DNA from 3 places in the Pseudomonas sp. DTU12.1 genome. Region 3 is predicted to be linked to each of the others. Evidence: predicted binding sites of a transcription regulator. Region 3 holds the regulator's gene; each other region holds the start of a gene.
The links. Region 3 encodes sigma-54, which starts transcription at its own class of promoters, with help from an activator protein. Its sites were predicted from a motif close to ANTGGCATNNANNTTGCTNT; they were not measured.
Positions count from the first base shown of each region.

Region 1: the regulator sigma-54 is predicted to act here: its motif matches at 3,594-3,613, upstream of GDV60_RS19640 (circularly permuted type 2 ATP-grasp protein).
Region 2: the regulator sigma-54 is predicted to act here: its motif matches at 7,687-7,706, upstream of GDV60_RS19315 (CmpA/NrtA family ABC transporter substrate-binding protein).

Region 1 is NZ_CP045254.1:4,469,974-4,480,345, reverse strand. Features, by position in the region: gene GDV60_RS19670 (PLP-dependent aminotransferase family protein) at 1-634, shown strand, start outside; gene GDV60_RS19665 (translation initiation factor 2) at 739-1,227, shown strand; gene GDV60_RS19660 (YkgJ family cysteine cluster protein) at 1,389-1,643, shown strand; gene GDV60_RS19655 (START domain-containing protein) at 1,685-2,293, shown strand; gene GDV60_RS19650 (hypothetical protein) at 2,396-2,632, shown strand; gene GDV60_RS19645 (ribonuclease E inhibitor RraB) at 2,844-3,185, shown strand; gene GDV60_RS19640 (circularly permuted type 2 ATP-grasp protein) at 3,647-5,056, shown strand; gene GDV60_RS19635 (alpha-E domain-containing protein) at 5,061-6,011, shown strand; gene GDV60_RS19630 (transglutaminase family protein) at 6,008-6,811, shown strand; gene GDV60_RS19625 (cytochrome c) at 7,024-7,833, opposite strand; gene GDV60_RS19620 (acetyl-CoA C-acetyltransferase) at 8,521-9,726, shown strand; gene GDV60_RS19615 (3-hydroxyacyl-CoA dehydrogenase NAD-binding domain-containing protein) at 9,743-10,372, shown strand, end outside.
Region 2 is NZ_CP045254.1:4,396,224-4,406,595, reverse strand. Features, by position in the region: gene nirB (nitrite reductase large subunit NirB) at 1-2,158, opposite strand, end outside; gene GDV60_RS19330 (bifunctional protein-serine/threonine kinase/phosphatase) at 2,431-4,098, opposite strand; gene GDV60_RS19325 (NarK/NasA family nitrate transporter) at 4,098-5,309, opposite strand; gene GDV60_RS19320 (ANTAR domain-containing response regulator) at 5,747-6,322, opposite strand; gene GDV60_RS19315 (CmpA/NrtA family ABC transporter substrate-binding protein) at 6,336-7,562, opposite strand; gene GDV60_RS19310 (secretin N-terminal domain-containing protein) at 7,808-8,683, shown strand; gene GDV60_RS19305 (winged helix-turn-helix domain-containing protein) at 8,852-9,259, shown strand; gene GDV60_RS19300 (transglycosylase SLT domain-containing protein) at 9,256-9,720, shown strand; gene GDV60_RS19295 (quinone-dependent dihydroorotate dehydrogenase) at 9,811-10,372, shown strand, end outside.
Region 3 is NZ_CP045254.1:5,107,173-5,117,544, forward strand. Features, by position in the region: gene GDV60_RS22555 (phospholipid-binding protein MlaC) at 1-109, opposite strand, end outside; gene mlaD (outer membrane lipid asymmetry maintenance protein MlaD) at 121-588, opposite strand; gene mlaE (lipid asymmetry maintenance ABC transporter permease subunit MlaE) at 588-1,385, opposite strand; gene GDV60_RS22570 (ATP-binding cassette domain-containing protein) at 1,385-2,194, opposite strand; gene GDV60_RS22575 (KpsF/GutQ family sugar-phosphate isomerase) at 2,482-3,456, shown strand; gene GDV60_RS22580 (HAD family hydrolase) at 3,457-3,981, shown strand; gene lptC (LPS export ABC transporter periplasmic protein LptC) at 3,990-4,562, shown strand; gene lptA (lipopolysaccharide transport periplasmic protein LptA) at 4,549-5,082, shown strand; gene lptB (LPS export ABC transporter ATP-binding protein) at 5,082-5,807, shown strand; gene GDV60_RS22600 (RNA polymerase factor sigma-54) at 5,992-7,485, shown strand; gene hpf (ribosome hibernation-promoting factor, HPF/YfiA family) at 7,561-7,866, shown strand; gene ptsN (PTS IIA-like nitrogen regulatory protein PtsN) at 7,879-8,343, shown strand; gene rapZ (RNase adapter RapZ) at 8,346-9,203, shown strand; gene GDV60_RS22620 (HPr family phosphocarrier protein) at 9,220-9,492, shown strand; gene GDV60_RS22625 (ZIP family metal transporter) at 9,638-10,372, opposite strand, start outside.

The sequences.
Region 1 (10,372 bases), 640 kb from region 3:
GCTGCGCCTGGCCTCTGACTTCGATATCCAGATCGTCGAAGACGATATCTACGGCGAGTTGATGTTCGAACTGGGCCGCACCAAAGCCCTCAAGGCCTATGACCGCCTGGATCGGGTGATCTACTGCTCCAGTTTCTCCAAGACCCTGTCCCCGGGCGTGCGTATCGGCTGGATGATTGCCGGCAAATACCAGCAGGAGATCCAGCGCCTGCAGATGTTCAGCACGCATTCGGCGTGCAGCGTCACGCAGATGGGGGTGGCGGCGTACCTGGAGAACGGCGGTTACGACCGCCACCTGCGTTACATTCGCCAGGAGTACCGCAAGAATCTCAGTGCCTTCCAGTTGGCGGTGCAGCAGTATTTCCCGGAAGGCACGCAGATGAGCCGGCCGACGGGCGGCTTTATCCTGTGGGTCAGCCTGCCGGGCAGGGTCAATACCCAGGAGCTACACGTGCGCGCCTTGCAGCAGGGCATCAGCATTGCGCCGGGGCTGATCTTCAGCAATACCGAACAGTTCAACCACTGTATTCGGCTCAATTGCGGCACGCCGTGGAATCGCGAGGCGGAGCGCGCCCTGATGACCCTGGGCATGCTGGCCAACCAGTTATGCCAAGAGGCAGCGGGTGGTTTTTGAAGCGCCAAAACGGGGCATGAACGGTAGCTGGCTAATCACCGCGCTTGTCATGCCGCGCTCAACAAGCGAGCATATGGCCTTCTGCCGTTAATGCTGTTGGCGATATGACCTCTATTTTTCCTGCCGCGCTGTTGATCTGTCTGGCGAGCCTGTGCAACACCACGTCTGTACTGGCAGCGCCTGCCAGTGCGCCAGTGGTGCTGGCAGCCGCCGAACAAAAGCCGACGCCGGCTAAAAAAACGGTCCAGGCAAAACAAACCGCCGCGGCCAAAAAAGCGGCGAAGGTGAAGAAGCGCGCACCCATCGCGAGCAAGTCCAAGTCGGCGCGTGAAGTAGCGCAGACCCAACTGCCACCAGCGCGTTTGGACCTCAGCCTACCCCAGGAAATGGTGCGGCATTTGCAACCCCTCGGCACCATGCCGCAACCCAAGAACGTCCCTTTGTTACCGCCCATGTTCGATGAGAAACCGGTGGATAACAGCGCATTCCAGATCAACGGGCGCTTGCTGAGCAACGAAATGCAACTGCAAATGCGCAATGAAGAGCGACGCGATGTAGAAGGCGCGGCCCTGGATTTTGAGTTCAAGAATTAATCTTGCCTGCCAAAGTGACCTGATCCCCTGACCTTCTGTCGCAGACTGGTCAGTCACTTTTGTTTTCTGCGAAAAACCCCTGTTAGACCATTTTAAAACGGATGTTTTAGGGCGTACTCTAGCCCGGCCATCAACACTTTGTCGTCGAGGACCTGCTGGTCATGAAATGCCGTGAAGGCTGTGGCGCCTGCTGTATAGCCCCTTCCATCAGTTCGCCGTTGCCCGGTATGCCCAATGGCAAACCCGCGGGCGAACGCTGCCTGCATCTGTCGGTCGAACAGCTGTGCCAATTGTTTGGCCTGCCTGAACGGCCCGCGGTGTGCGGTGCCTTCGCGGCGGATCTTGAGGTCTGTGGTACTAGCCAGGAAGAAGCGATCAGGTTGATCGGCTGGTGGGAGCAGATGACGGCGGCGTAGTGGGCTTTAATGTCAGAACTTCAACAATAAGGAATACAACAATGGGTTCGCTGAAACGAATGGCTGTGTTGTGCGGTTTTACAGTGTTGTTTGCGGCTGCCGCACAGGCAGAAGAATGGCAGGTTGCCAAGGACGAGGAAGGTATCAAGGTTGCCTTGAGTGAAGTGGCCGGGTCCAAATACAAGGCTTATCGCGGCGTTACTGTGATCAAGGCGCCATTGGCCAAGATCAAGGCCCTGCAGGACGATGTAGTCGGTGCCTGTAAGTGGATTCACGAATGCAAGTCGCAGAAGCTGCTCAAGAAGGAAGGCGACAAGAGCTGGACCTACACCCAATTCAAAGCCCCGTTCCCAGTCACCGATCGTGACTCGATCCTGGAAATCACCACGACCCAGGCCGCCGACGGCAGCGTGACCCGCAAGTTGCTGGAAGTGCCCACCTATCTGCCGGAAGAGAAAGGCTATGTGCGTGTGGCCCAGGTCGAGGGCTTCTGGAAACTGGTGCCTAAAGGCGCCGACCAGACTGAAGTGACCTACCAGGTCCACACCGAGCCTGGTGGCAGCGTGCCGTCCTGGTTGGCCAACAAGTTCGTGGTTGACGCGCCCTTCAATACCTTGAAAGCCCTCAAGGAACGCGCCGAGAAGCCTTAAGCGCAGCCGAGCAGTGCCTCCAGCCTTGAGTGGAACGATCATCGCGCCCTCAAGGTCCAGATAGATGTGAGCCCATCCATGGGCTTTATCGAGGAGGCACTGATGCAAAACTGGCAAGTTACCTTCGTTGATGATCACGGTGTGCAGTCCGTAGAGCTGTTCAGCTGCGCGCAGAAGCCCAGCCTCGAAGACGCCGCACAGATGATTCGCGCCAAATTGCTGCCCATCCCCGCTCAACTGGACCTCAACGATCTGGACGGCCGGATCGCCGAGCCGACGGTCAAAAGCCTGAAGGACCAGAACAGTATCCAGATCCTCGACATTTCTCCCGCCCCCTGAACATTCCCTGTACGTCGTTAAAGCGCTGCTGGTGGAGCTGATAGCTTCGCGCTACTCTGCAAGAGAGATCAGCGAATGAATCGCTAAGGTCTGGTCTTGTCAGCTACATGCTTGTTTTCCTGCGGTGATGTCATTGCCGTCCACCTGCGCCGTTCACGCGCAGGCCCTGGGAAGCACGGAAAGTCTATCCATCGGTTGAGGAGGACGTTTCATGAGCACAGCCTATCAAGAAGACATCAGCACCCACGTGTTACGCCGCATGAAAGAGGGCGGCTTTGACTTCTCGCGTTTCCACCCCATCGAGTTCTACGCCATTTTCCCGGATGAGGAACGTGCGCGCCGGGCTGCGGGTCGGTTTCGTGGGGAGTCCATCAATGCCCAGGTCAGCGCACGGGATGACGGTGCCTGGTTCCTGGAATTGAGCAAGGTCATGTTCGCCACCTATGACGGTATCGGTGATTTCGAGCAGGACTTTGAGGCGGTAGTCGAGCCCTTGGGCGGGATTATCGAAGGGTGGGGCGTCAAGCACGAGGTTCGTGGGTTACCCATGTAGACACATGATCAATAACGCAGCGTATCGGCTGACCCTTGGGTCGGCCGATTTTGTTTGTGGCGGTGCAAAGTGCCGGGAACTAAATATGAAAAAACCGGCACAAAAAAAGGCCACCGGAGCAGGGTGGCCAAAAGGGAAGATCGGTGAGAAGGGGAACCGATCAGTATTTGCACAGGCAAATTACCGACGGTGCTGTGGAGATGCTGTAGGACGAATCCTGTTCAGCGAATGTGGGTGATTATCCGCAGGCATTCCCCGGCAGTGAAATCAACTCTGACTATGCTGGTGATAGGCAATGCCTGCGTCTCTATGAAGCGTGCGGGGCGAGGCCCGGGCATTTGCTGCACCAGGACGGTGCGGCGCTGCTTTTGACTATATCCAACTGATTGATACTTAAGTGTTTATGCCGCTGGCACGGGCCTTGCGACAGTCCGTTGCGTCCGGGTGACAAGGAGTTCGGCATGATCCGCACTTATTACGATGAAATGTACGATGAGGCCGGCCAGGTCCGGCCTCACTATCGCGAGTTCGCCCGTTGGCTGGCTGAAACCCCGCCCGAACTGCTGGCCCAGCGCCGGCGTGAAGCCGATTTGCTGTTTCACCGCGCCGGTATCACCTTCACCCTGTACGGCGATGAGCAGGGCACCGAGCGCCTGATTCCCTTTGATACCATCCCGCGCAGCATTCCCGCCAGCGAATGGAGAGTGGTCGAACGCGGCTGCATTCAGCGGGTCAAGGCATTGAACCTGTTCCTTGCCGACCTGTATCACGACCAACGGATTATCAAGGCCGGGATCATTCCGGCCGAGCAAGTGCTGGCCAACGAGCAATACCAACTGGCGATGCAGGGCCTGGATTTGCACCGTGATATCTATTCCCACGTCTCGGGTGTCGATCTCGTACGGGATGGCGACGGCAGCTACTACGTGCTGGAAGACAACCTGCGCACCCCCAGCGGTGTGAGTTACATGCTCGAAGACCGCAAGATGATGATGCGCCTGTTCCCCGAACTGTTCGCGGCCCAGCGCATCGCCCCGATCGATCATTACCCCAATCTGTTGCTCGACACCCTGAAAAGCGCCAGCCCGCTGGAGAACCCCAGCGTGGTCGTGCTGACGCCCGGGCGATTCAACAGCGCGTTTTTTGAACATGCCTTCCTCGCCCGGGAAATGGGCGTGGAACTGGTGGAAGGCGCCGATCTGTTCGTGCGTGACGACTGCGTGTTCATGCGTACCACTGACGGTCCCAAGGCGGTGGACGTGATCTACCGTCGCCTCGACGATGCCTACCTCGACCCGCTGGCCTTCAACCCGGAGTCGATGCTCGGCGTGCCGGGGCTGTTGGCCGCCTACCGTTCGGGCAACGTGGTGCTGGCCAATGCCATTGGCACCGGGGTAGCGGATGACAAGTCGGTGTATCCCTTCGTCACCGACATGATCCGTTTTTACCTGGATGAAGAGCCGATCCTCAAGAACGTTCCGACGTTCCAATGCCGCAAGCCTGACGAGCTTTCCCACGTCCTGGCGAATCTGCCGGAGTTGGTGGTCAAGGAAACCCAAGGTTCCGGTGGCTACGGCATGCTGGTCGGCCCGGCCGCCACGGCCGCCGAGATCGAAGCCTTCCGTACGCGGATCAAAGCCAAGCCCCATGCCTACATCGCCCAACCGACCCTGTGCCTGTCGACGTGCCCGACCTTTGTCGAAAACGGCATTGCGCCCCGGCATATCGACCTGCGGCCGTTCGTCCTGTCTGGCAAGGAAACCCGCGTAGTGCCGGGGGGGCTGACCCGTGTGGCGCTGCGCGAAGGCTCGCTGGTGGTCAACTCGTCCCAGGGCGGTGGCACCAAAGACACCTGGGTGGTCGAGGAATAAAACCATGTTGAGCAGAACTGCCTCGGATTTGTATTGGATGTCACGCTATCTGGAGCGCGCGGAAAACCTCGCGCGCATGCTGGATGTCAGCTATTCGCTGTCACTGATGCCCCAGGATGGGCGCGGCGATGGCTTGCACGAACTGGCCATGCCCCTGCTGATCACCGGCACCCTGGACGACTACCGCGAGCGTCACGGCGAGTTACACGCCGAGCGCCTGCTGCATTTCTTCGCCCTGGACGCCGCCAACCCGGCGAGTATCTACAGTTGCCTGGGGGCGGCCCGCGCCAGCGCCCATGCCGTGCGTGGGCGGATTACCGCGGACATGTGGGAAAACATCAACGCCACCTGGCTGGATATTCGCGTCATCGCCCAGGAAGGCCTGAGCCGTTATGGCATGAGCCGTTTCTGCGAGTGGGTCAAGGAACGTTCCCACCTGTTTCGCGGCGCGACCTACGGCACCATCATGCGCAATGACGCCTTTCGTTTTATTCGTCTTGGCACCTTTATCGAAAGGGCCGACAACACCCTGCGCCTGTTGGACGCCCGCTACGAGATGGCCGGGGACCAGGCCGAAGTGGTGATTGATGGCACCGCCCATGCCTATTACCAATGGAGTGCGCTGCTGCGCGCCTTGTCGTCATTCGAGGCCTACACCGAGATCTACCGTGATGCGCCCGGTGCTCGCCAGGTGGCCGAACTGTTACTGCTGCGCGCCGACGTGCCGCGTTCTTTGCGCGCGTGCAGTGAAGAAATCGACCAGATTCTTGCCAGCCTGCCTGGCATCAATGGCCGCCCGGCCCAGCGCCTGGCTGCCGAGATGGACGCACGCCTGCGCTTTACGGCCATTGACGAAATCCTCGAGGAAGGCCTGCACGCCTGGCTGACCGATTTCATCCCACTGGTACGCCAGTTGGGTAACGCCATTCATCATTCCTACCTGGAGGCGGCATGAGACTTTCCATCAGCCACGAAACCACCTACCGCTACGAAGACCAGGTGCGCGCCAGCATCCAATATTTGCGCCTGACGCCTCACGACAGCGAGCGCCAGCATGTACTCAGTTGGCAGCTCGATTTGCCGCGTCCGGTGCGGGCCCAGTTGGACCCGTTCGGCAATATCCTGCATGTGCTGACCATGGATGAGCCCCATGAATCGATCATCATCGGTGCTCGCGGCCAGGTGGATATTGACGAGTGGCGCGAGGCCGAACATGACAGCCAATCGCCATTTCCCTACCAGCGTGCCACGCGCCTGACCGAACCGGACGAGGCCCTGCGCGCCTTTGCCCAACAGCACTGCGGCAAACGTCGGGATCGCAATGCACTGATCGACCTGATGCACGCCCTCAACCAGCACATCGTCTATGTGCCGGGAGCCACGCAAGTGGAGACCTGTGCGGCCGAGGCGTTCGCCGGGCGTGCGGGTGTTTGCCAGGACCACGCCCACGCCTTCCTGGCCTGCGCGCGCAGCCTGGGGATCGCTACGCGGTATGTGTCGGGATATTTGTACAGTGAGGACAGCGAGCACCTGGCCAGCCATGCCTGGGCTGAAGCCTGGCTGGATGACGCCTGGTACAGCTTCGATGTGACCAACCAACTGGCCCGCCCCGAGCGCCATTTGAAACTGGCCGTGGGCCTGGATTACCTCGACGCGTGCCCGGTGCGCGGCATGCGGCGTGGCGGCGGGCATGAGCAGATGCACGCACGGGTATTCGTGGCGCCGACCCCGGTGATCCTGGTGCAGCAGCAATAATCCCGCCGCCTCCTACAGGACATCGGTATTTACACAACTTTCAGACACTGACGAACTCCCCTGTGGCGAGCGGGCTCGCCCCGCGCTGGGCTGCGAAGCAGCCCCAAAACCAGCCGCTACGGAGTATCTGATACACCGCATCTCCCGCCCGCCACAACAGCCCTCTCTGCCAGGATTTATGCGCTGCGGCAAAATTGTGTAGATGCCGATGCCTACAGGGACGTGTCGGTTTTGCGAGCGGCCATATGCTTCAAATACCCCACCAGCAGGTCCAGTTCGGCATCAGGCAACACGCTGGCGGCAAACGCCGGCATCTTCGCCTGCGGCCAATGCCTCAGGCTCTGGGGATCGCGGATATAACGCTTGAGGAAGTCGCTGCCGAAGTACTCGGTCGGGCTGTAGGGCACATTCAGGTCCGGTCCTACCTGCGCGTCCCCCGCGCCATTTAGACGATGGCAGGCCAGGCAGTTTTTCTGAAACAGGGCGAACCCCTGGTTGATCGGATCATCCGCCGCTAAAGCCGGGTCGGGCAGCAGCGCCGGGAAGCGTTCGGCAACGGTTTTCAGTTGTTTGATCGTCGAGATCTGGAAGGGCCATTGTTCCGGGCTGATCCCGCTCGCCTGGGGCTGGGTCCACACCAGATAGAACGGGCCGGCGCTGGGCTTGCCATTGGCCAAGGGTGGCCAGGGCCGGGCTGGATCTTCAACCGCCAGCCACGCCTGCGCGCCGCTTTGCGCAAGCAGCGGCGCGGCGGCCAGTTCGGCGGCAAAACCATCGAGCGCCACCGCCTGCACATGGTTCTGCACGGTCAGGCCCGGTAAGAGTGCGGCCATCGGTACGGCGCGATAGGTCATATTGCGCTTGTAGGAAACGTCATCGACGATCTGCACGGTCTGCGCAGCCGGATGCTTGAGCAGCTCGGCGGTGTGCCAGGTGGTGCGGCTGTGATCCAGCTCGATGGTTAACTCGGCGGCGCTGGCGGGGCCGACCAGGACCAGTAGTAGCACAATGATTTGTTTCAAGGCGCAGCCCATGTGGCAATGGCGATACGGGCTACGATAGCGGAAAACCGCCGCTCAACTGTATGCAAAAAAAGACAGCCCCAGCCACGGGAGCGCTTTACGCGGTTGCCCGGGCGGTGCTGCCAAAGGCTGCAATGTCGAGGTGTGACCTGCCTGCTCAGCCAATGATCTTGGTGAGATTGGGCAAAATCAGAATCAGAGTAGTGGCGAAGAGAATTAGCCCCGCCTGGCGAACTTTCGATTGTTTGAACATGGCTGACTGCCTTTTGTTGTTATTCCTGAGCGTCAAATGCGCCGATGCAAGCACCATCCATTCGTTACGTTAAGCCGACTAGATGGCATTTTTCTTACAGCTGCTCCAGCAAGACCCGGCAGCAGCTTCATACACTTCTTACTGATTCAACCTTAGAGCCCATGTGCGGCGTGGCTTAGATCGCTTTCATATCAAGTTATATTTAAATCCTTTTAAAAAGGTATGAGGCATATAGCCATCTTCGCGCCAGGCCCTTGGCTAGACAGCTAAAACGATTAACCCGGTGTTTCCGACAGTCCGCTACCGTTCGTCTGAGCGCGGTCGTCAAGGTCAATGAGCGCATTGGTCATTGAATCTGCCCTCGTGGCGCTTAAGGTAAGGGCACGGTCGGCTCTCGCCTTGAGAGCTCCATTGCACAGTGGTTCGAGGACGTCATGACCCAAGCTTTGATCTTTGATGCGATACGCACGCCCCGGGGCAAAGGCAAGGCCGATGGCGCGTTGCATAGCGTCAAGCCGGTGAACCTGGTGGCCGGCTTGCTCACCGCTCTGCAGCAGCGCAGCGACCTGGATACCCGCCAAGTGGATGACATCGTGCTTGGCTGCGTTACGCCCGTTGGGGACCAGGGCGCGGATATCGCCAAGACCGCTGCGCTGGTGGCTGATTGGGATGTGAGCGTCGCCGGTGTGCAGGTCAACCGCTTCTGCGCGTCGGGCCTGGAGGCGGTCAACCTCGGCGCGATGAAGGTGCGCTCCGGCTTCGAGGACTTGGTGGTGGTGGGCGGTGTCGAGTCCATGTCGCGCGTGCCCATGGGCAGCGACGGCGGGGCCTGGGTGTTGGACCCGCAGACCAATATGCACAGCCACTTCACACCCCAGGGGATCGGCGCCGACCTGATCGCCACCCTGGAGGGTTTCACCCGCGAAGATGTCGATGCTTTCGCCTTGCACTCCCAGCAGAAAGCGGCACGGGCCAGATCAGACGGTTCCTTCAAGAAATCCCTGGTTCCAGTGCAGGACCAGAACGGTATCGTGCTGCTGGAGCACGACGAATTCATCCGTGGCGATTCGACCCTCGAAGGGTTGGGCAAGCTCAAGCCCAGCTTCGAAATGATGGGCCAGATGGGCTTCGATGCCACTGCCCTGCGGGTCTACAGCCATGTCGAGCGCATCCACCATGTGCACACACCGGGTAACAGCTCCGGAATTGTCGATGGCGCGGCCTTGATGTTGATCGGCTCCGAAGCCCGGGGCCGCGAACTGGGCCTGCAACCGCGGGCGCGCATTGTCGCCACGGCGGTGACCAGCACCGACCCGACCATCATGCTCACCGGCCCAGCGCCCGCCACCCGCAAGGCCCTGGCCAAGGCCGGCCTGCGAGTCGAGGACATTGACCTATTTGAAGTCAATGAGGCCTTTGCCTCGGTGGTGCTCAAGTTCATCAAGGACATGGGCATCGACGCCGCCTGCGTCAACGTCAATGGCGGTTCGATTGCCATGGGCCACCCGCTGGGGGCCACGGGCTGCGCGATCCTCGGCACCTTGCTCGATGAACTGGAGGTGCGCCAGCAGCGCTACGGCCTGGCCACGCTCTGTGTGGGCGGCGGCATGGGTATCGCGACCATTATCGAACGCCTCTGAGCCTAAGGAATCTGTCATGACCGATGCCATTCGTTACGAAAAAGGCCAGGACCAGATCGTGGTGCTGACCCTCGACATGCCTGGCCAGAGTGCCAACACCATGAACGCGGCCTACCGCGAGGCCATGGCCGCCACTGTTGCGCGGCTGGAGGCTGATAAGGATGAGATCGCCGGGGTCATCATCACCTCGGCGAAAAAAACCTTCTTTGCCGGCGGCGACCTCAATGAACTGATCAAAGTCGACAAGCCGCACGCCAAGGCGTTCTACGACATGGTCCTGGGCCTGAAGGCGCAATTGCGCAGCCTGGAAACCCTCGGCAAACCGGTGGTGGCCGCGATCAACGGCGCAGCCCTCGGCGGTGGCTGGGAGCTGTGCCTGGCGTGCCAGCATCGGGTGGCGCTGGATCATCCTGGCGTACAGATCGGCTTGCCGGAAGTGACCCTCGGTCTGCTGCCGGGCGGCGGCGGAGTAGTGCGCATGGTGCGCATGCTGGGCCTGGAGAAGGCCTTGCCGTATTTGCTCGAAGGCAAGAAGGTCAGCGCGCAAAAGGCCTTGCAAGCGGGCTTGATCGACGAGTTGGCGGCAGACCGTGATGAGCTGCTGGCCAAATCCCGGGCCTGGATCCTGGCCAATCCTGCGGCCAGG
Region 2 (10,372 bases), 710 kb from region 3:
ACTCTGCGACCTCGGTCTTGATCCCGCCGTTGCCGCCGATATACATCTCCCAGCCCGAGTCGACGCCGATAATTCCCACGTCCTTGATCCCGGCTTCCGAGCAGTTGCGCGGGCAACCGGAGACCGCCAGCTTGACCTTGTGGGGCGACCACATATTGAACAGGTCATGCTCCAACTCGATGCCCAGTTGTGTGGAGTTCTGCGTGCCGAAGCGGCAGAACTCGCTGCCTACGCAGGTCTTCACGGTACGGATGGATTTGCCGTAGGCGTGCCCGGACGGCATATCCAGGTCTTTCCAGACACCGGGCAGGTCCTGTTTCTTGATGCCCAGCAAGTCGATGCGCTGGCCGCCGGTGACCTTGACCATCGGCACGTTGTACTTGTCGGCCACATCGGCAATCCGCCGCAGTTCGGAAGGATTGGTCACACCGCCCCACATCCGCGGGACTACCGAGTAAGTGCCGTCTTTCTGAATGTTGGCGTGGGCCCGTTCGTTGATCAGGCGCGATTGCGGATCGTCCTTGGCTTCCCCCGGCCAGGTGGAGATCAGGTAGTAGTTCAACGCCGGGCGGCAAGTGGCGCAGCCGTTGGGAGTGCGCCAGTTCAAGTAGCTCATGGTGTCGGCGATGGTCAGCAGGTGCTGGTCGCGGATCGCCTGGCGGATTTGCCCGTGGTTCAGGTCGCTGCAACCACAGATGGCTTTTTCGCTCTTTGGCTTGACGTCAGCCGCACCGCCCACGGTGTTGATCAGGATCTGCTCCACCAACCCGGCGCAGGAGCCGCAGGAACTGGCGGCCTTGGTGTGTTTCTTCACCTCATCGACGCTGAACAGGCCCTGCTCCTGGATCGCCTTGACGATGGTGCCCTTGCACACGCCGTTGCAGCCGCAGACTTCGGCGCTGTCGGCCATGCTCATGGCTTTGTCCTGGCCTTGGTGGCCGACGTCGCCCAAGGCGTTTTCGCCGAACATCAGGTGGTCGCGGATTTCGCCAATGCCATGGTTCTCACGGATCTGCCGGAAATACCAACCGCCATCGGCGGTGTCGCCGTACAGGCAGGCGCCGACCAAGATGTCGTCCTTGATCACCAGCTTCTTGTAGACGCCGCCGATGGGGTCGGAAAGGGTGATGGTTTCGGTGCCTTCGCCGCCCATGAAGTCGCCAGCGGAAAACAGGTCGATACCGGTGACTTTCAGTTTGGTCGAGGTCACCGAGCCTTTGTAGGTGGCGAACCCCAACTGGGCCAGGTGGTTGGCGCAGACCTTGGCCTGCTCGAACAGCGGCGCCACCAGGCCGTAGGCAATCCCGCGATGGCTGGCGCATTCGCCGATGGCATAGATGCGCGGGTCGTAGGTTTGCATCGTGTCGTTGACCAGGATCCCACGGTTGCACGGGATGCCGGACTTTTCCGCCAGTTCGGTATTGGGGCGGATCCCGGCGGCCATCACCACCAGGTCGGCGGGAATCACGTCGCCGTTTTTAAATTGCACCGAACCCACGCGGCCATTGCCGGCGTCATGCAGGGCCTGGGTCTGTTCGCACAGGCGAAACACCAGGCCACGGCTTTCCAGTTCGGTTTGCAGCAACTGGCCGCTGGTCTTGTCCAGTTGCCGCTCCAGCAGCCATTCGCCGATATGCACCACGGTGACGTGCATGCCGCGCAGCATCAGGCCATTGGCCGCTTCCAGGCCGAGCAGGCCGCCACCGATGACCACGGCATGCTTGTGGGTCTTGGCGGTGTCGATCATGGCTTGGGTGTCGGCAATGTCGCGGTAGCCGATCACGCCCTGCAAGGTATTGCCGGGGATCGGCAGGATGAACGGAGTCGAACCGGTGGCAATCAGCAGGCGATCGTATTCGGCCTCGGTGCCGTCTTCGGCGATGACTTTGCGTTTGACCCGGTCGATCTGCACCACCTTGCGGTTGAGCAGCAACTTAATGTTGTTTTGCAGGTACCAGTCGAGGTCGTTGAGCACGATCTCTTCGAACGTCTGCTCACCGGCCAGCACCGGCGATAGCAGGATGCGGTTGTAGTTGGTGTGGGGCTCGGCGCCAAAGACCGTGATGTCGTACAGCTCGGTGCTCAGTTTCAGCAGTTCTTCAAGGGTGCGAACCCCGGCCATGCCGTTGCCGATCATCACCAGTTTGAGTTTTTTCATGTCGTTCTCCGCAATGGCTCGACAAATCACGCGCAAACAAAAAAAGGCGTCCCGCTAGTTGCCTAGCGAGGACGCCTTTGTCCTGGTCCCGTTCTCTCGGGAAAGCCCCACCTTCGTCGTTGAAGGGTGGGCTGTATGTGGGGTGTTGCAAGAGCTAATGCAGTGGTTGTGCCAAGTCGTGAAACGCCGGATTTACTGAGGTTCTGGCGGCTGCCACCAGGTTGTTTCGCACCATTTAAAGGCGCGACGCCCACAACTGGCGCGCCTGCCTCCTACAGGGATAACAGATATAGCAACAGCAGATTGAGCAGCAGCGACACCAGCGCCAGGGTTTGCCAGACCTTGAGAGGCTCGCGCTCCAGCAGCGGCCGAGGGCGCAGGCTCAGCTCGCGGCGGTCGGCCTGTTCCAGTACCAACAGCCATTCCTCGGCGGTTTCGTAGCGTTGATCTGGTTGTGCCGCCACCGCGCGTTCCAGGCTTTGCTGCAACCAGTCGGGCAGATCCGGTCGATAGCGGCTGGCGCTGACCGGCGTGTTGAAGCGGGGGCGCTGGAAAGCTTCGATTTCACCGTAGGGATAGTGCCCGGTCAGCAGGTAATACAGGCTCACGCCGACGCTGTACAAATCCTGCCGAGGGGTCGGACGTTCACCACTGAAGGCTTCAGGCGCGATAAAGCTGGGGGTGCCCGGCAGCAGGTGAGCGCGGTCCTCGGATAACCCCGGGCAATAGGCCAGGCCAAAGTCCAGTACCCGCAATTCACCGTCGTCCCCCAGCAGCAGGTTTTCCGGCTTGATGTCGCGGTGCAGGATCTGCCGGCGATGCAACATGCCCACCGCGCGCAGCAAGCGCTCGGCGATGGATTGCCATTGTGCCAGCGGCAAGGGGCCTTGCTGCTGGAACAGGGCGGCCAGGGTCTGCCCGCTGTATTCACGCATCACATAGTACAAATGCTGACGCCCGCCGGCCGGATGGACTTCAGGAAATGCCCGTCCGGCCACCCGGCGCAGAAACCATTCTTCTGAGAGCAGGGCCTGGGCGGCGTCGTGGTCATCGTCATGGCCAGGGGGCAGGGTTTTCAGCAGCCAGGGTTGCTGCTGGGTATCGCGTACCCGGTACAGCAACGACTGCCGACTTTGTGCCAGCACGCTCTCCACCTGCCAGCCTTCAAAGGATTGCCCGGCCTTCAACGGCGGCGGCAATGGCCACTGCTGCAACTGCACCAGTGCATCGCCCAGGGTGGCGGCGCCGAGCTGGTCGATGCGCACCAGCAGGGCGCTGGCATTGTCCTGGCTACCCGCCAGGTGTGCGGCGTTGACCAGCGTATTCACGGCCAGGTCCAGGTCGGCCTGTTCGCGCAGGATCGCACGGATGCTGTGATCCGCCAGGGTCGACCACACACCATCGCTGAGCAGTAGGAAACATTCACCCTGGCGCAGTTCACCGTCGAGAAAGTCCACCACCAGATGCTGATCCAGGCCCAGGGCGCGCTTGAGCACGTGCTGCATGCCCGGTTGTTCCCAGACATGTTCTTGGCTGATGCGCTGCAACTCGCCGTCGAACCAGCGATACACCCGGCAGTCGCCGACATGGGCCAGGGTAAAGCGCTGGCCGCGAAACACCACGGCGCTGAGGGTGGTCAACAACGGCTGGCCGCCGCCATTGGCCTGCAGCCAGCGATTCTGCGCCAGCAACAGCCGGTCCAGGGCCTGGGCCACGCCCCAGGTTTGTGGCGTGGCATAGTAGTCCAGGGCCAGGGCCTGCAAGGTCGAACGCGCGGCCAGGCCGCCATCGGCACACTGGCTGACGCCGTCGGCGATGGCACACAGGTAGCCTTTGCTGGCGGCCAGGTCCGGGGCCGGGGTAACCAGGCGCATGGCGTCCTGGTTTTCCTCACGCGGCCCGATGGCGCTGGCCTGGGCAACACTCAGTTGCAGGCTCATCAGACCCGCGCTGCGGTGACGGCAGCCGAACCCCAGGTGGTCCTCCAGCGCCGTTTCACACCATACAGACCGAACCACGCCAGCACACCCAGGCTGGCGAACAGCCACAGCGCCAACTGGTAGCTGCCGGTGCTTTGCTTGATCGCGCCCATGCCCGCTGCCAGGGCGAAGCCGCCGATGCCGCCGGCCATGCCGATCAACCCGGTCATCACGCCGATCTCCCGGCGAAAGCGCTGCGGTACCAGTTGGAAGACCGCACCGTTACCGGCGCCCAAGCCCAGCATGGTGCAGACGAACAGGGCCAGTGCCGCGTAGGAACTGGGCAGGTTGAAACCCACGGCGGCGATACAGACGGCTGCCACGGCGTACATGCCCAGTAGTGTGCGGATCCCGCCGAAACGGTCGGCCAGGGCGCCGCCCAGAGGGCGCATCAGGCTACCGCCGAATACGCAGGCGGCGGTGTAGTAGCCGGCGGTGACCGGGCTCAAGCCATATTGATCGTTGAAGTAGCCGGGCAGGGCGCTGGCCAGGCCGATAAAGCCACCGAAGGTCACGCTGTAGAAGAACATGAACCACCAACTGTCGCGATCGCCCAAGGCCTTGAAATAGTCGGCCATGGATTTGGCTTTTGGCCGTTCGGGGGCGTTGCGCGCCAGCCAGGCAAAGACGATCAGGGTCAGGATCAACGGGATCAGGGCAAAGCCGAACACATTGCTCCAGCCAAATGCGGCGGCAATCAACGGCGCCAGCAGCGCGGCAAACACGGTGCCGGAGTTGCCGGCGCCGGCGATGCCCATGGCCTTGCCCTGGTGTTCGGCGGGGTACCACTGGGACGCCAGCGGCAGGGCAACGGCAAACGAGGCCCCGGCCATACCGAGGAAAAGCCCCAGGAGCAGCGCCTGTTCATAACTGTGGATCCCCAGTTTCCAGGCGAAGAACAGCGCCACAATCACGATCACCTGACCAATCAGCCCGGCGGTCTTGGGCGACAATTTGTCCGCCAGCATGCCCATCAAAAAGCGCAGGATCGCCCCCGCCAGGATCGGCGTGGCGACCATCAGCCCGCGTTGCTGAGTGGTCAGTTGCAGGTCGGCAGCGATCTGCACCGCCAGCGGGCCCAATAGGTACCAGACCATGAAACTCAGGTCGAAATACAAGAACGCGGCAAACAAGGTCGGGGTGTGCCCGGATTTCCAGAAGCTTGATTTCATCACGCACCTCACGATTGGGGGTCTTGTAGAAGGCCTGGTGATGGAACGACCCGCGAAGGCCGCCCCACCAAAACGAAAAAACGCCGCCACCGGGTTCGCGTATGCAAACCGGATGTGCGACGTCTTTGTCGTGGAGGGGCAACCGCCGTTGGCTACCTGTGATGTTTACATAGCAAGTCTTGCGCCAATCGTGAGACCGCCATCGCGGCATCGGTCTCTACGCAATTTTGCCGCAGCGCATAAAACCAGGCAGACACGGCTGTCGTGGCGAGCGGGCTTGCCCCGCGCTGGGCTGCGCAGCAGCCCCAAAATCAGTCACCTCGGACTATCTGATAAAACATTGTGATCTTGTTGGGGCTGCTTCGCAGCCCAGCGCGGGCAAGCCCGCTCGCCACAGGGGGGCGTCAGTGTCTGAAAGGTGTGTCGGTGCCGCTATCTCAGCCCAACAACTCACTCATGGCAATAATCTGCTCCGCTACCTGGATCAGCTTTTGCTGGCGGCTCATGGCCTGGCGGCGCATCAGGGTGTAGGCCTGTTCCTCGTTGCAGTCTTTCATTTTCATCAGTAGGCCCTTGGCCAGCTCGATGCGCTTGCGTTCTGCCAGTTGCTGGTCGCGGGCTATGAGTTGCGCGCGCAAGGCCTGGTCGCTCTCGAAGCGCGCCATGGCGACATCGAGGATCGGTTGCAGGCGCTGGGCCTGGATGCCTTCGACGATATAAGCACTGACCCCGGACTTGATTGCCTGGCGCATCACGCCGGGGTCATGTTCGTCGGTAAACATCACGATGGGCCGGGGCTGGTCGCGGCTGACCAGCACCACCTGCTCCATCACATCGCGGCCGGGTGATTCGGTATCGATCAGAATCACATCCGGGCGCACCGTTTCGACGCGCGCCGGCAGGTCGATGGTCAGGCCCGATTCATCGATCACTTCAAAACCGGCCTCGGTCAGCGCGCTCTTGAGGCGCCCGACTTTGCGCGGGGTGTCATTGATCAGCAGGATTCGCAACATGGGTGGCCTCCCGTCAGCGCAAGGCGTGGCGGACGACATCGTCGGCCAGGGCGTGCAGGCGGAAACTGCGGGCGTAGCCGGCCGGGTCCGAGCCATCCCAGACCTTGCCGTCGATCAACTGGCTGCTGCGCATTTCTTCGGCCTTGGTCGCCACGCCCACGGCGCTTGCGGCTTGGCGATACAGATCCAGTTGCTGCACCTGACGGGCAACGGCGTGGTAATCGGGGTCTTCACGCAACAGGCCCCAGCGGCGGAATTGGGTCATGAACCACATGCCATCGGACAGGTACGGCAGGTTGACCTCGCCCCCGCCATGAAAGCGCAGCGCGTGTACGTCTTGCCAGTGGTGACCCAGGCCGTCGTCATAGATGCCCAGCAGCCGCGGTTCGATGCAGTCGAGTGGCGCGTCGAGGTAATCCCTGGCGCTGAGCAGTTGCGCGGTGGAGCGCCGGTTCTCGAGGCTGTCATCGATAAAACGGCTGGCTTCCAGAACCGCCATTACCAGCACGCGTGCGGTGTTGGGGTATTGCTCGACAAACGCCTGGGTGCAGCCCAGGACTTTTTCCGGGTGGTCCGGCCAGATCGCCTGGCTGGTGGCAAGGGTGAAGCCCTGGTTCTGCTGCACTGCGCTGGCACACCAGGGTTCGCCGACGCACAGGCCGTCGATCCGTCCGGCTTGCAGGTGCGCGACCATTTGCGGCGGCGGGACCACCACACTCTCGACATCCCGCAGCGGGTGAATGCCCTGGCTGGCCAGCCAGTAATACAACCACATGGCATGGGTACCGGTAGGAAACGTCTGGGCGAAGGTGAGTTTTGTCCGACTTTGGTGCACCTTGCGCTCCAGTGCCTCAGGACTGGTCACACCTTGTTGTTGCAGGCCCTGGGACAGGTTGATGCCTTGGCCATTCTGGTTCAGGCCCATCAGCACCGCCATGTCGGTTGCAGCGACGCCGCCGATGCCCAGGTGGACCGCATAGATCAGGCCATACAGGCTGTGGGCGGCGTCCAGTTCGCCGCTGACCAGCTTGTCCCGCAGCCCGGCCCACGACGCTTGGCGCTTGAGGTTCAAGGTCAGGCCATAGGGTTGGGCAAACCCCTGCGTCGCCGCGACCACCAGCGAGGCGCAATCGCTCAAGGCCATGAAGCCCAGGTCGAGGCTGCTCTTTTCCGGGGCATCGCTGCCGTTGACCCAGGCCAGGGGATTGGTTGCCTGGCTGTAGCCGACCTGATCACTCATCAATACCTACCTTCTGTGTGAAAAAAGGCGTCGCTCCGTAGGGTGTCTTACAAGCCACCTGCGGTAACGACGCCTTTGTCCTTGAGCCCGTTCCGTCATTGGCGCGGGCTGCCCTGGGCAAGGTAAAGCAAGGCACATGCCACGGCGTGTGGCATGGGGTAGGCCGTCAGGCTTTCATCAAGATTGCGCCGTGGGGGCCTTTCACTATGGCGCCCCTTCAGGCAACACCGTCCAGGAAACCCAGCGTGCTCCTTGCTCGATTTACCACAGCGACCGTCCAGGGCCTTTTGCAGCGCTGGCTGCTGGCCGCTCTGCTGATGCTCAATGCCTTGCCGGCGATGGGCGAGTCCTATCTGGCGTGGGACGAAAGCCTGCAAGGCTTCTTCGGTCGGCTTGCGGTGCCCCTCGGCCAGCCCATCGTGGTCAGCAAGTTGGCGGCGGGCAAACGTATCAGCGGGCAGTTTGATTTTGCCAACGCGCAAGCCGTCCTCGAGGCCGTGGCGTTGCAGCATGAATTGATCTGGTACAGCGACGGCCAGGTGCTGCATCTCTACGACGCTGGCGAGGCCAAGAGTTCCGGGGTAGCCCTGCGACACATGACGGTCGACCGCCTGCGCGACGTCATGGGGCGTTCGGGGCTCGACGAGGCGCGCTACCCCCTGCGCAAGGCCGGCCCCCGTCTGTTTTACGTGTCGGGGCCCGCCAACTATGTCGATCACGTCATGCGCCTGGCCCAGTTGATGGACCGCCCGCGCCCGGCGCGGCGCGAGGACATGCAAAGAGTCGGGGTCATCCAGGTGCTCAACGCCGATGTAGCAGACCGCCAGTACGACAGGGGCGCGCAGACCATCACCGTACCTGGTCTCGCCACGCTCCTCGAGAAGCAGCTCGCCGAACTGGGTGGCAAGGCGCGCACCGGCATCACGGTGATTGCTTATCCGCAGGTCAACAGCCTGTTGATCAGTGGCAGTGAGCAGCAACTAAGGATGATCAGGGAGCGGGTGGCGGAACTGGATGTGCCCCCGCGTTCTTTTGCCCAGGGGCAGGGCGCTTCGACATCCCTGAGCGCCGATCAGTACGAACGTGTACGGCGCGCGTTTGCCCGGGTCGGTGAGCAGTAGCGCCAGGCTTCGAAAGTTCCTACGCAAAACTCCTGCAAAACTTCGACGCATCGGGCTTTTTCCTAACGTGAAATTGATGACGGGTTTCTATAGTCGCGCCTTTCCCAGACGGTGCGTGACGCAATCCTCAGGCGCCGTGAATGCCCGCAGACAGGTACAGAGGTTTGAATGGTTGTTGCAGTTGAGGGCTTGATGGCGGCGTCCCTCGCCTTTGGTCAATGGACGTTGCAGGAGGATGGCAGGCTGACCACCGAAGGTCGCGACATTCAGCTACCGCCCAAAGAGAGTCACGTGTTGCGCCTGTTGTTGACCACGCCTGGGGTGCTGGTCACCAAGGATTGCCTGCTGGAGCATGTCTGGCCGGATATCGACGTTGCCGAAGAATCCCTGACCCGCTGCATCTACTCATTGCGCAAGCAACTGGAGGGCGATCGTGGGTTGATCGCAACGGTGTATGGCCGCGGTTATCGCTTCAATGGCCGGGTGCGGGTGGTCGCGCGCCCTGGGCTGGTGCAGGCGGTGGGGGCACACACCGCTGCGTGCCCGGCCTGTGGATGGTGTGGTGAGCGGGTATGAGGCGTGCTTGCCGGCTGGGACTGATGTTATTGAGCCTGGGTGGAGTCGGTCAGGCCCAGGCGTATTGTTGGGCCGAGGCCGCCCGCCAGTACGATATCGAGCCAGAGCTGTTGCAGGCGATTGCCGCAGTAGAGTCCGGCTACCGCGCCGAAGCCATGAACCACAGCAACAACAATGGCACTCGCGATATTGGCCTGATGCAAATCAACAGCATTCATCTGCCGCGCCTGCTTAAACAGGGGATCACCGAGCAGCGGTTGTTGGATGAGCCTTGCCTGTCGGTGGAGGTGGGGGCATCGATCCTCGCCGCCTTTATCAAGCAGTTTGGCTACAACTGGACCGCCGTGGGCGCCTATAACGCCGGGCCTGGGGCCGGGCCCGAGCGTGATGAGTTACGCCTGCGCTATGCGCGCAAGATATGGGCGCGCTACGAAGAGTTGATGGCCGCTGGCAAGGGATGATCGACCGGCGGTGTGCCATGCCTCGCGCGCACCCGCCACCCCGGCTATAATCGCCGCCACCTTTCGCCGCCATCCGAGTCAAGCCCGCCCATGTATACCCTGGCCCGCCAGCTGTTGTTCAAACTTTCCCCGGAAACTTCCCACGATCTGTCCCTGGACCTGATCGGTGCGGGCGGCCGCCTGGGGCTCAATGGCCTGGTGTGCAAGGCGCCGGCGAAAATGCCGGTCTCGGTGATGGGGCTCGACTTCCCCAACCCGGTTGGCCTGGCCGCTGGCCTGGACAAGAACGGCGCGGCCATCGACGGCTTTGCGCAACTGGGGTTCGGTTTTGTCGAGATCGGAACGGTCACACCGCGCCCACAGCCGGGTAATCCCAAGCCGCGCATTTTCCGCCTGCCGGAAGCGGAGGCGATCATCAATCGCATGGGCTTCAACAACCTGGGTGTTGACCATTTGCTGTCGCGGGTGCAGGCCGCCAAGTACAAGGGCATCCTGGGGATCAATATCGGCAAGAACTTCGATACCCCGGTGGAACGTGCGGTGGATGACTACCTGACCTGCCTGGACAAGGTTTACGCCCATGCCAGCTATGTGACCGTCAACGTCAGCTCGCCCAATACCCCGGGCCTGCGCAGCCTGCAGTTTGGCGACT
Region 3 (10,372 bases):
TGGTGGTTCTATCAATAATGTCGTGCGCCGACGGCGCCGCCACGGCGTTAGCCATCAATGGCAAGGCTGCCAACAGCACCAACAGGCCACGTCGCAAGGTAGAGATCATGAACAAACTCCTCATTTGGCGTCTTTACTAACCGTATTAAGCAGGAATTTACCGATCAGGTCCTCCAATACCAGCGACGACTGTGTGTCATGAATGGTCGAACCATCCTTGAGCAAGGCTTCTTCCCCGCCCACGCTGATACCGATGTACTTTTCGCCCAGCAGACCCGCCGTGAGGATAGACGCCGTGGAGTCAGTCGGCAGGTTATCTACCTTCTTGTCCAGTTGCAGGGTCACTCGGCCGGTGAAGCTGTCGCGGTCCAGATCGATTGCCGTGACCTTGCCGATGGTCACACCGGCCATGGTCACTTTAGCTCTGACCGTCAAACCGGCGATATTGTCGAAGTAGGCGTAAAGTTTATAGGTATCGGCGGCCGGGCTGGCCGACAAGCCGCTGACTCGCAGGGCGAGCAACAGTAAAGCCAGGATGCCAGCCAGCAAGAAAAGGCCGACACCGATTTCCACAGTGCGGTTTTGCATCAGAAATCTCCAAACATCAAGGCGGTCAAAATGAAGTCAAGGCCCAGTACCGCCAGCGAGGCGTACACAACGGTCTTGGTGGTGGCTCGACTGATCCCTTCTGAAGTGGGCTCACAGTCATAGCCTTGGAATACGGCGATCCAAGTCACGACAAAGGCGAAGACGATGCTCTTGATAATGCCATTGAGCACGTCACCGCTGAAGGTCACGCTGTTTTGCATATTGGCCCAGTAGGAGCCGTCGTAGACTCCCAGCCAATCCACCGCCACCCAGGAACCGCCCCAGATCCCGACCACGCTGAAAATCATCGCCAGCAGTGGCAAGGAGATGAAGCCGGCCCACAGGCGCGGGGCAACAATGTACTTGAGCGGGTCCACGCCGATCATTTCCAGGCTGGACAGCTGCTCGGTGGCCTTCATATTACCGATCTCGGCGGTCAAGGCAGAACCGGCGCGCCCGGCAAACAGCAATGCCGTGACTACCGGCCCCAGTTCACGCAGTAGCGTCAGCGCAACCATCTGCCCCACCGCCTGCTCTGAACCGTAGCTGGACAGGATATTGAACCCCTGCAACGCCAGTACCATGCCGATGAACACCCCGGAGACCACGATGATCACCAGGGACATCACGCCAACCGAATGCAACTGCTTGAGCAGCAAGCCAAAACCGCCGCCGATGCCGCCGCGGCCAAGCAAGGCGTGAAACAGGAAAATCGTCGAACGCCCGAGCACTTCGACGATGTCGATGCCCGAGCGACCGAAAAGGCGAACCTTCTCGATTAAAGATGTCTTGCGCATCAGCGCTTCCCCAGAAGATCTGAGCGGTAGTCCGCTGCCGGAAAATGAAAAGGCACCGGGCCATCAGGATCGCCGGTCATGAATTGGCGGATGCGCGGGTTATCAGCATTCATCAGCTCTTCAGGCGTGCCCTGCCCCAATACCTGGCCATCGCCGACGACATAGAGATAGTCGGCGATGCTCGCGGTTTCGGCCAGGTCATGGGAAACCACGATGCTGGTGATGCCCAGCGCATCGTTGAGCAGGCGGATCAGGCGCACCAGTACGCCCATGGCGATAGGGTCCTGACCGACAAACGGCTCGTCATACATCAGGATCTGCGGGTCGAGAGCAATCGCCCGTGCCAGGGCTACACGTCGTTTCATACCGCCGGAAAGCTCGTCAGGCATCAAGTCGATGGCACCGCGAAGCCCCACGGCCTGCAGTTTCAACAGCACGATGTCACGAATCATTTCTTCGGACAGCTGGGTATGCACCCGCAGCGGGAACGCGACGTTTTCGAAAACATCAAGATCGGTGAACAGAGCACCGCTCTGGAACAGCACCCCCATGTGCTTGCGCGCATCGAACAGGTCGCTGCGCGACAGGGTCGGCAGGTTCTGGCCATTGACCCAGACTTCGCCGGCAGTGGGACGCAGCTGCATGCCCATCAGGCGCAGCAGGGTCGTCTTGCCGCAACCGGACGGCCCCATGATGCCCGTCACCTTGCCGCGGGGAATGCGAATATCGACATTATTGAAGATGCTGCGCGTACCGCGCTTGAAGGAAAGGCCCTTCAGCTCGACCGCGTAGGCGTTATCGGCACTCATCTAAACTCCTTGGGATGCAGCTTCTCACTCAGACACCACGTTTGGGACAACTGCTTGCGACAGTTAGACACATGTGAGCTGCGCGGACCGAACTGGCGGCGAACTATATCACTGCTGACATAAAGCGCCCAAGGCCGCAGCAGCGCTTGTTCAGAAACATGACAGGTAAACGCGTATTTGAGAGTGTTCTCACATCCGAGGCGAACAAACCCTGACGAACTTGCGTGAGGGAATTGTTCATTACCGCTATAATCGCCGACTTTTCGTCAGGCTATACGATTTCAGACATGAGCCAATCCAGCGACCTTATTCAATCCGCACAACGCACCATCCGCCTCGAGCTTGAAGCCGTAGAAGGCTTGCTGGCCCATATCGACGCAGATTTCGTACGCGCCTGCGAGATGATCCTGGCCAGCAAAGGCCGGGTTGTCGTGGTCGGCATGGGCAAGTCTGGCCATGTCGGCAACAAGATTGCCGCCACCCTGGCCAGCACCGGCACCACGGCGTTTTTCGTGCACCCGGCCGAAGCCAGCCATGGCGACATGGGCATGATTACCCGTGATGACGTGATTGTGGCCCTGTCCAACTCCGGCACCACCAACGAAATCGTGACCCTGCTGCCGCTGATCAAACGCCTGGGCATCAAGCTGATCAGCATGACCGGCAACCCGGACTCGACGCTGGCCAAGGCCGCCGAAGTGAACCTGAATGTGCATGTGGCGCACGAGGCCTGCCCGCTCAACCTGGCACCGACCTCGTCCACCACCGCCGCCCTGGTCATGGGCGACGCGCTGGCCGTGGCCCTGCTGGAAGCCCGCGGCTTTACCGCCGAAGACTTCGCTTTTTCCCACCCAGGTGGCGCCCTTGGCCGTCGCCTGTTGCTGAAAGTGGAAAATGTGATGCATGCCGGGGACGAACTGCCCCAGGTACAGCGCGGCACCCTGCTTAAGGACGCGCTGATGGAAATGACCCGCAAGGGCCTGGGCATGACCGTGATTCTGGAGGCCGACGGCCGCCTGGCCGGGGTTTTCACCGACGGCGACCTGCGCCGCACCCTGGATCGCGCCATTGATATCCATACCGCGACCATCGATCAGGTCATGACCCCTCATGGCAAGACCGCCCGCGCCGAAATGCTCGCCGCCGAAGCCCTGAAGATCATGGAAGACCACAAAGTCGGCGCCCTGGTGGTGGTCGACGATGCCGATCATCCGATTGGCGCCCTGAATATGCACGATTTGCTGCGCGCAGGAGTGATGTAAATGAACACCGACCTGTTGCAACGGGGCAAGGCCATCAAGCTGGCGATTTTCGACGTCGATGGCGTACTGACTGACGGCCGCCTGTACTTCCTCGAAGATGGCAGCGAATTCAAGACGTTCAATACGCTGGACGGCCAGGGCATCAAGATGCTGATGGCCTCTGGCGTGCAGACTGCGATTATCAGTGGTCGCAAGACCCCGGTCGTGGAACGCCGCGCACAAAACCTGGGGATTCCTTACCTCTACCAGGGCCGCGAGGATAAACTGGTGGTTCTGGATGAGCTTCTTGGCAAACTCAACCTAAGCTATGAGCAAGTCGCCTATCTGGGCGATGACTTGCCTGACCTGCCGGTGATCCGGCGCGTGGGCCTGGGCATGGCCGTGGCCAATGCCGCATCGTTTGTTCGCGAACACGCCCACGGCATTACCCAGGCCCGTGGCGGCGAAGGTGCCGCCCGCGAGTTCTGCGAGCTGATCCTGCGCGCCCAGGGCAGCCTTGAAGCGGCCCACGCCGCCTACCTATAGAGCCTTCTATGCTGAGCAAAAAGATTCGCAACTTCCTGATATTCGGAGCCATTGCCGCACTGTTCCTCGCGGTGGGCTACTGGAATATCAGCCCGGAGCGCTTCCTCGATCAGCCTGTCGTGCAGGCCGACCAGGGCGCCATCGACTATTACGCCACCAACGCCTACAGCGTGCAGTTCCTGCCTGACGGCAAGGTGCAGTACGAAATGACGTCGGACAAGGTCGAACACTTGAAGGCTTCAGAGGTCACATTGCTGACCAATCCGGACCTGAATCTGTATCGCGGCACCGAATTCCCGTGGCACGTCACCAGCAAGCGTGGCGAGGTCAACCCGGACGGTACCGAAGTGGAACTGATCGATTCGGTGCGCGTTGCGCGTACTGACGCCCAGAACCGCGACACCATCATTACCAGCAGTCGCATGACCGTATTCCCACAGAAGCAATATGCGCAGACCGAGCAAGACGTTAGAATCGACGGCGCTGGCGGTGTATCGACTGGCAAGGGAATGAAAGCGTATTTGAAAGAAAGCAGGATACACCTGCTATCGAACGTAAGAGGACAGTATGAGGCTCGTTAAAACCCTCCCTATTTTGCTCGGTCTGGGCGCAGCACTGGGAAGCGTGAGCGCCTGGGCTCTGCCGAACGATAGCCAGCAACCGATCCATATTCAGGCTGACGATGCGCAACTGGATGACAAGCAAGGTATCGCGACCTACAAGGGCGACGTAATCATCACTCAAGGTTCGATGAAGATTACCGGCAATACCGTCACCCTGACCCGCACCCCGGCCGGCGACATCGACGTCGTGACCTCGGTGGGCAACCTTGCCTATTTCGAACAGAAGCAAAACGCCGCCGATCCAGGCCCGATCAAAGGCTACGGCGTAACCATCCAGTACCACGCGCCGCAGAACCGAATCGTACTGACTGACCGCGCCAAAGTGATCAGCAGCGACGGCAACTCGACCGAAGGCGAGAAAATCGTCTACGACACCGTCAAGCAGATCGCCACTGCTGGCCGCGCCAATGGCACCAAGGTCACCGCGCCACGTCCGCGCATTGACATGGTTATCCAGCCGAAGAAGAAGGCCCAGTAATGGCAACCCTGAAAGCCCAGCATCTGGCCAAGGCCTATAAAAGCCGTCAGGTCGTGCGCGACGTCAGCCTGTCGATCGACAGCGGCCAGATCGTCGGCCTGCTTGGCCCCAACGGTGCCGGCAAGACCACCTGTTTCTACATGATTGTCGGCCTGGTCCAGGCAGACCAGGGCCGTGTATTGATCGATGACCTGGACGTGAGCCACCAGCCAATGCACGGTCGTGCACGGGCCGGTATCGGCTATCTCCCCCAGGAGGCGTCGATCTTCCGCAAACTGTCAGTGTCCGACAACATCATGGCGATCCTTGAGACCCGCAAGGAACTGGATCGCGATGGGCGCCGCCAGGAGCTGGAAAGCCTGCTGCAGGAGTTCCACATCAACCACATTCGCGACAACCTCGGCATGAGCCTGTCCGGCGGCGAACGTCGTCGCGTGGAAATCGCCCGCGCCCTGGCCACTGCACCGAAGTTCATCCTGCTGGACGAACCCTTCGCCGGTGTCGACCCGATTTCGGTAGGCGACATCAAGCAGATCATCCATCACCTCAAGGCCAAGGGGATCGGCGTGCTGATCACCGACCACAACGTGCGTGAGACCCTGGATATCTGTGAAACCGCCTACATCGTAAACGACGGCCAACTGATTGCCGAAGGCGACTCCGCCACCATCCTGGCCAACGAACTGGTCAAGGAAGTGTATCTGGGGCACGAGTTCCGCCTGTAACCACTGTGATGTCAGGACATTCGCCATCGGGCGCGGGAGTCAATAAAAACCTCATTATTTTTATTGTTACCGCGCTCTAGGCAAAGCCCCCGATATCAGGCATATAATTTGCTTATGTTTGGCGCTCACGCGCCCTGTCGTGGATGGCGCATTGCGCCGGCGAATAAGGTGTTAAGCCCCTGCCATGAAACCATCGCTAGTCCTGAGAATGGGCCAGCAGCTGACGATGACACCGCAGCTGCAACAGGCCATCCGCCTGCTCCAATTGTCGACCCTGGACCTGCAACAGGAAATCCAGGAGGCCCTGGAGTCCAACCCGATGCTCGAACGCCAGGAAGAAGGCGACGACTTCGATAATGCCGACCCACTGGCCGACAACATAGAGCAAAAACCCAATCCCGACGTCCAGGAACCGTCCTACCAGGAAGCCGCCCCCACGGTGGATAACCTGGAAGAAGGCGAATGGAACGAACGCATTCCCAATGAACTGCCCGTGGACACGGCCTGGGAAGATGTCTACCAGACCAGCGCCAGCAGCCTGCCCAGCAACGACGATGACGAGTGGGACTTCACCACCCGCACCTCCGTTGGCGAGAGCCTGCAGAGCCATCTGCTGTGGCAACTGAACCTTGCCCCGATGTCCGACACCGATCGCCTGATCGCCGTGACCCTGATCGATTGCATCAATAATCAGGGCTACCTGGACGAGACCCTTGAGGAAATCCTCGAGGCCTTCGACCCGGAACTGGACATCGAGCTGGACGAAATCGAAGCGGTGCTGCACCGCATCCAGCAGTTCGAGCCTGCCGGCATTGGCGCGCGCAATCTCAGCGAGTGCCTGTTGCTGCAACTGCGCCAGCTACCCGCCAAGACCCCGTGGCTGACCGAGGCCCAACGCCTGGTCACCGACTACATCGACCTGCTGGGCAGCCGCGACTACAGCCAGTTGATGCGCCGCATGAAGCTCAAGGAAGATGACCTGCGCCAGATCATCGAGCTGGTACAGAGCCTCAACCCGCGCCCCGGCTCGCAGATCGAGTCCAGCGAAGCCGAATATGTCGTGCCTGACGTGATCGTGCGCAAGGACAACGAGCGCTGGCTGGTGGAACTGAACCAGGAATCGGTGCCACGCCTGCGGGTCAACCCGCAATACGCCGGGTTCGTGCGCCGGGCCGATACCAGTGCCGACAACACCTTCATGCGCAACCAGTTGCAGGAAGCGCGCTGGTTCATCAAGAGCCTGCAAAGCCGCAACGAGACCCTGATGAAGGTAGCCACCCAGATCGTCGAGCATCAGCGCGGCTTCCTGGAGTACGGCGACGAGGCGATGAAGCCGTTGGTACTGCATGATATTGCCGAAGCCGTTGGCATGCATGAGTCGACCATTTCCCGGGTAACCACCCAGAAATTCATGCATACCCCACGGGGTATATATGAGCTGAAATACTTTTTCTCCAGCCACGTCAGCACCTCCGAAGGCGGCGAATGCTCGTCCACGGCGATCCGCGCGATCATCAAAAAACTGGTTGCCGCGGAAAATCAGAAAAAGCCGTTGAGTGACAGCAAGATCGCTGGTTTACTGGAGGCACAAGGCATTCAGGTCGCCCGTCGAACCGTCGCCAAGTACCGCGAGTCCCTTGGGATCGCGCCTTCCAGCGAGCGTAAGCGGTTGATGTGACGGGCGGGCCACAGCGTTCCAGTGGCGGGTATTCCTACCCGCCGCTTTATGCACTGGCAACGAAGGAGAAGCTGTATGCAAGTCAACATCAGTGGACACCAACTGGAAGTGACCGAACCGCTGCGCGCCTACATCAGCGAGAAACTCAAACGAATTGAGGGGCATTTCGACAAGATCACCAATGTGCAAGTCATCATGTCTGTCGAAAAGCTGAAGCAGAAAATCGAAGCCACCTTGCGTATACCCGGCGGGGAAGTAGTCGCCAATGCAGAGCATGCAGATATGTATGCCGCTATTGACGACCTGACCGACAAGCTGGATCGCCAAATCAAAAAGCATAAGGAAAAGCAGCAGAGCCTTCTTCAAGGCACAGGCCGCTAACACTCCCCACCCATGATTCGACTTGAAACCATCCTGACCCCCGGCCGTTCCCTCGTGAACGCGCCGGGCGGCAGTAAAAAGAAAGCCCTCGAACAGATTGCCAACCTGATCAGCCGCGAAGTGCCTGAACTGGTGATGCAAGACGTGTACGAGGCTCTGATTGCCCGTGAAAAACTCGGCTCGACCGGTTTTGGCAACGGCATCGCTATTCCTCATTGCCGCCTCAAGGGCTGTGAAACTCCGGTAAGCGCCCTGTTACACCTGGACGCCCCCACTGATTTCGACGCCATCGATGGCGCCCCGGTTGACCTGCTGTTTGTCCTGCTGGTCCCGGAGGCCGCTACCGATGCGCACCTGGAACTGCTCAGGCAGATCGCCAGCATGCTCGACCGTGAAGAAGTACGTAAGAAACTGCGTAGCGCCAGCACCAATGAAGCGCTGTATCAGGTTGTCCTGGATGAGCAAAGCGGGCAGTAATCATGCGTTTGATCATCGTCAGCGGGCGTTCCGGCTCAGGTAAAAGTACTGCCCTCAACGTGCTTGAGGACAACGGTTTCTATTGCATCGACAACTTGCCGGCGGGCCTGTTGCCCGAGTTGGCGGAGCGCGCGCTGATCCACACCGAGCTGGCGCAACCGCTGGTGGCGGTGTCGATTGACGCCCGCAACCTGCCCAGCCACCTCACGCGATTCCCGGAATTGCTTGAAGAGGTACGCGCCAAGCATATCCATTGCGACGTGCTGTACCTGGATGCCGACGAAGAAACGCTGCTCAAGCGCTTCTCGGAAACCCGTCGCCGCCACCCGCTGAGTAGCTCGAACCGCTCGCTGGCTGAAGCCATCGAGGACGAGACCAAGCTGTTGGGGCCGATCATTGATTTGGCCGACCTCAAGATCAACACCACCAGCCTGAACCTTTACCAACTGCGTGACGCCATCAAGCTGCGCCTGCTGAACCAGCCGGAGCCCGGCACGGCATTCCTGGTTGAATCCTTTGGTTTCAAGCGGGGCATGCCGATAGACGCCGACCTGGTATTTGACGTGCGCTGCCTACCCAACCCTTACTGGAAGCCGGAACTGCGCGATCAGTCAGGCCTGGACCAGCCGGTTGCCGAATACCTGGCGGCTCAACCGGATGTCGAAGAGATGTTCCAGGATATCTCCAGCTACCTGCTCAAGTGGCTACCACGCTTTGCCGCCAGCAACCGGGCCTATGTCACCATCGCTATCGGCTGTACCGGCGGGCACCACCGCTCCGTCTACCTGACCGAGCGCCTGGGCCAGGTCTTGCAGAAAACCCTCAAGAATGTCCAGGTTCGCCACCGCGACCTTAGCTGAAAGGAACACCTTCGCGATGCCCGCTCTGGAAATTGAAATCATCAACAAACTGGGCTTGCACGCCCGCGCGTCGGCCAAATTTGTCGGGGTTGCGGGCCAGTTTCCTTGCCAGGTCCGGGCCGGGCGTACGCCAGAATCCATGGTCGACGGCAAAAGCATCATGGCGATGATGATGCTGGCTGCCGGCAAAGGCACCACGATTCATCTGAAGACCGAAGGTGAGCAGGAACAGGAAGCGCTGGATGCGCTGGTGAAGTTGATCAACAACTACTTCGATGAAGGCGAATAGCCCTTTGCCCAACATAAATCCCATGTGTACGGGCTGGTGTGGGAGCTGGCTTGCCTGCGATAGCTGTGGATCAGCCAACATTTTTATCGACTAGTACACCGCTATCGCCGGCAAGCCAGCGCCTACATTGGTTTTGCGCTAAAAGTCAGCCCAGCGCTGTATCCATCGCCATCATCAGGCAAAACCCGATGCATAGCCCCAGGCTCGCCAGCTTGTCATGGCCATTGCGCCGCGACTCGGGAATGACCTCATGAGTCACCACCAATAACATCGCCCCAGCCGCCAGGGCCAGGCCCAGGGGCAACAGCATTTCGGCCAGGCTGACCAGCCAGGCACAGAGCACGGCAAACACCGGTTCCACCAGCCCGGATGCAGCGCCGATCAGGAACGCCTTGACCCGCGACATCCCCGCCCCTGCCAGCACCAATGCAATCACCAGCCCCTCGGGCACATCCTGCAACGCGATACCCATGGCCAGGCTATCGGCATCGGGCATACCGCCACCAGCCGAGACACCTACCGCCATGCCTTCGGGAATGTTGTGGGCAATGATGGCAAACACAAATAGCCAGATGCGCGGTGGGATTACCGGTTTGTCAGGCGTGCCGACCAGCATTTCCGGGCTGGCACCGGAGACCTTGCGGTCCACCAGGAACAAACCGAATGCGCCCAGCATGATGCCAAAACTGATCAACCCGCTGGAGGCCCAGGGCGTCAGCCCCAGGTTTTCGGCAGCGGCGATTCCCGGCACGACCAGCGAAAACGCCGTCGCCGCCAGCATCACCCCGGCGCCAAACCCCAGTAATGTGTCGCTGACCGCCAGCGGCATCCGCCGGATCACCAGCACCGGCACCGCACCCAATGCCGTGCCTAGGGCACA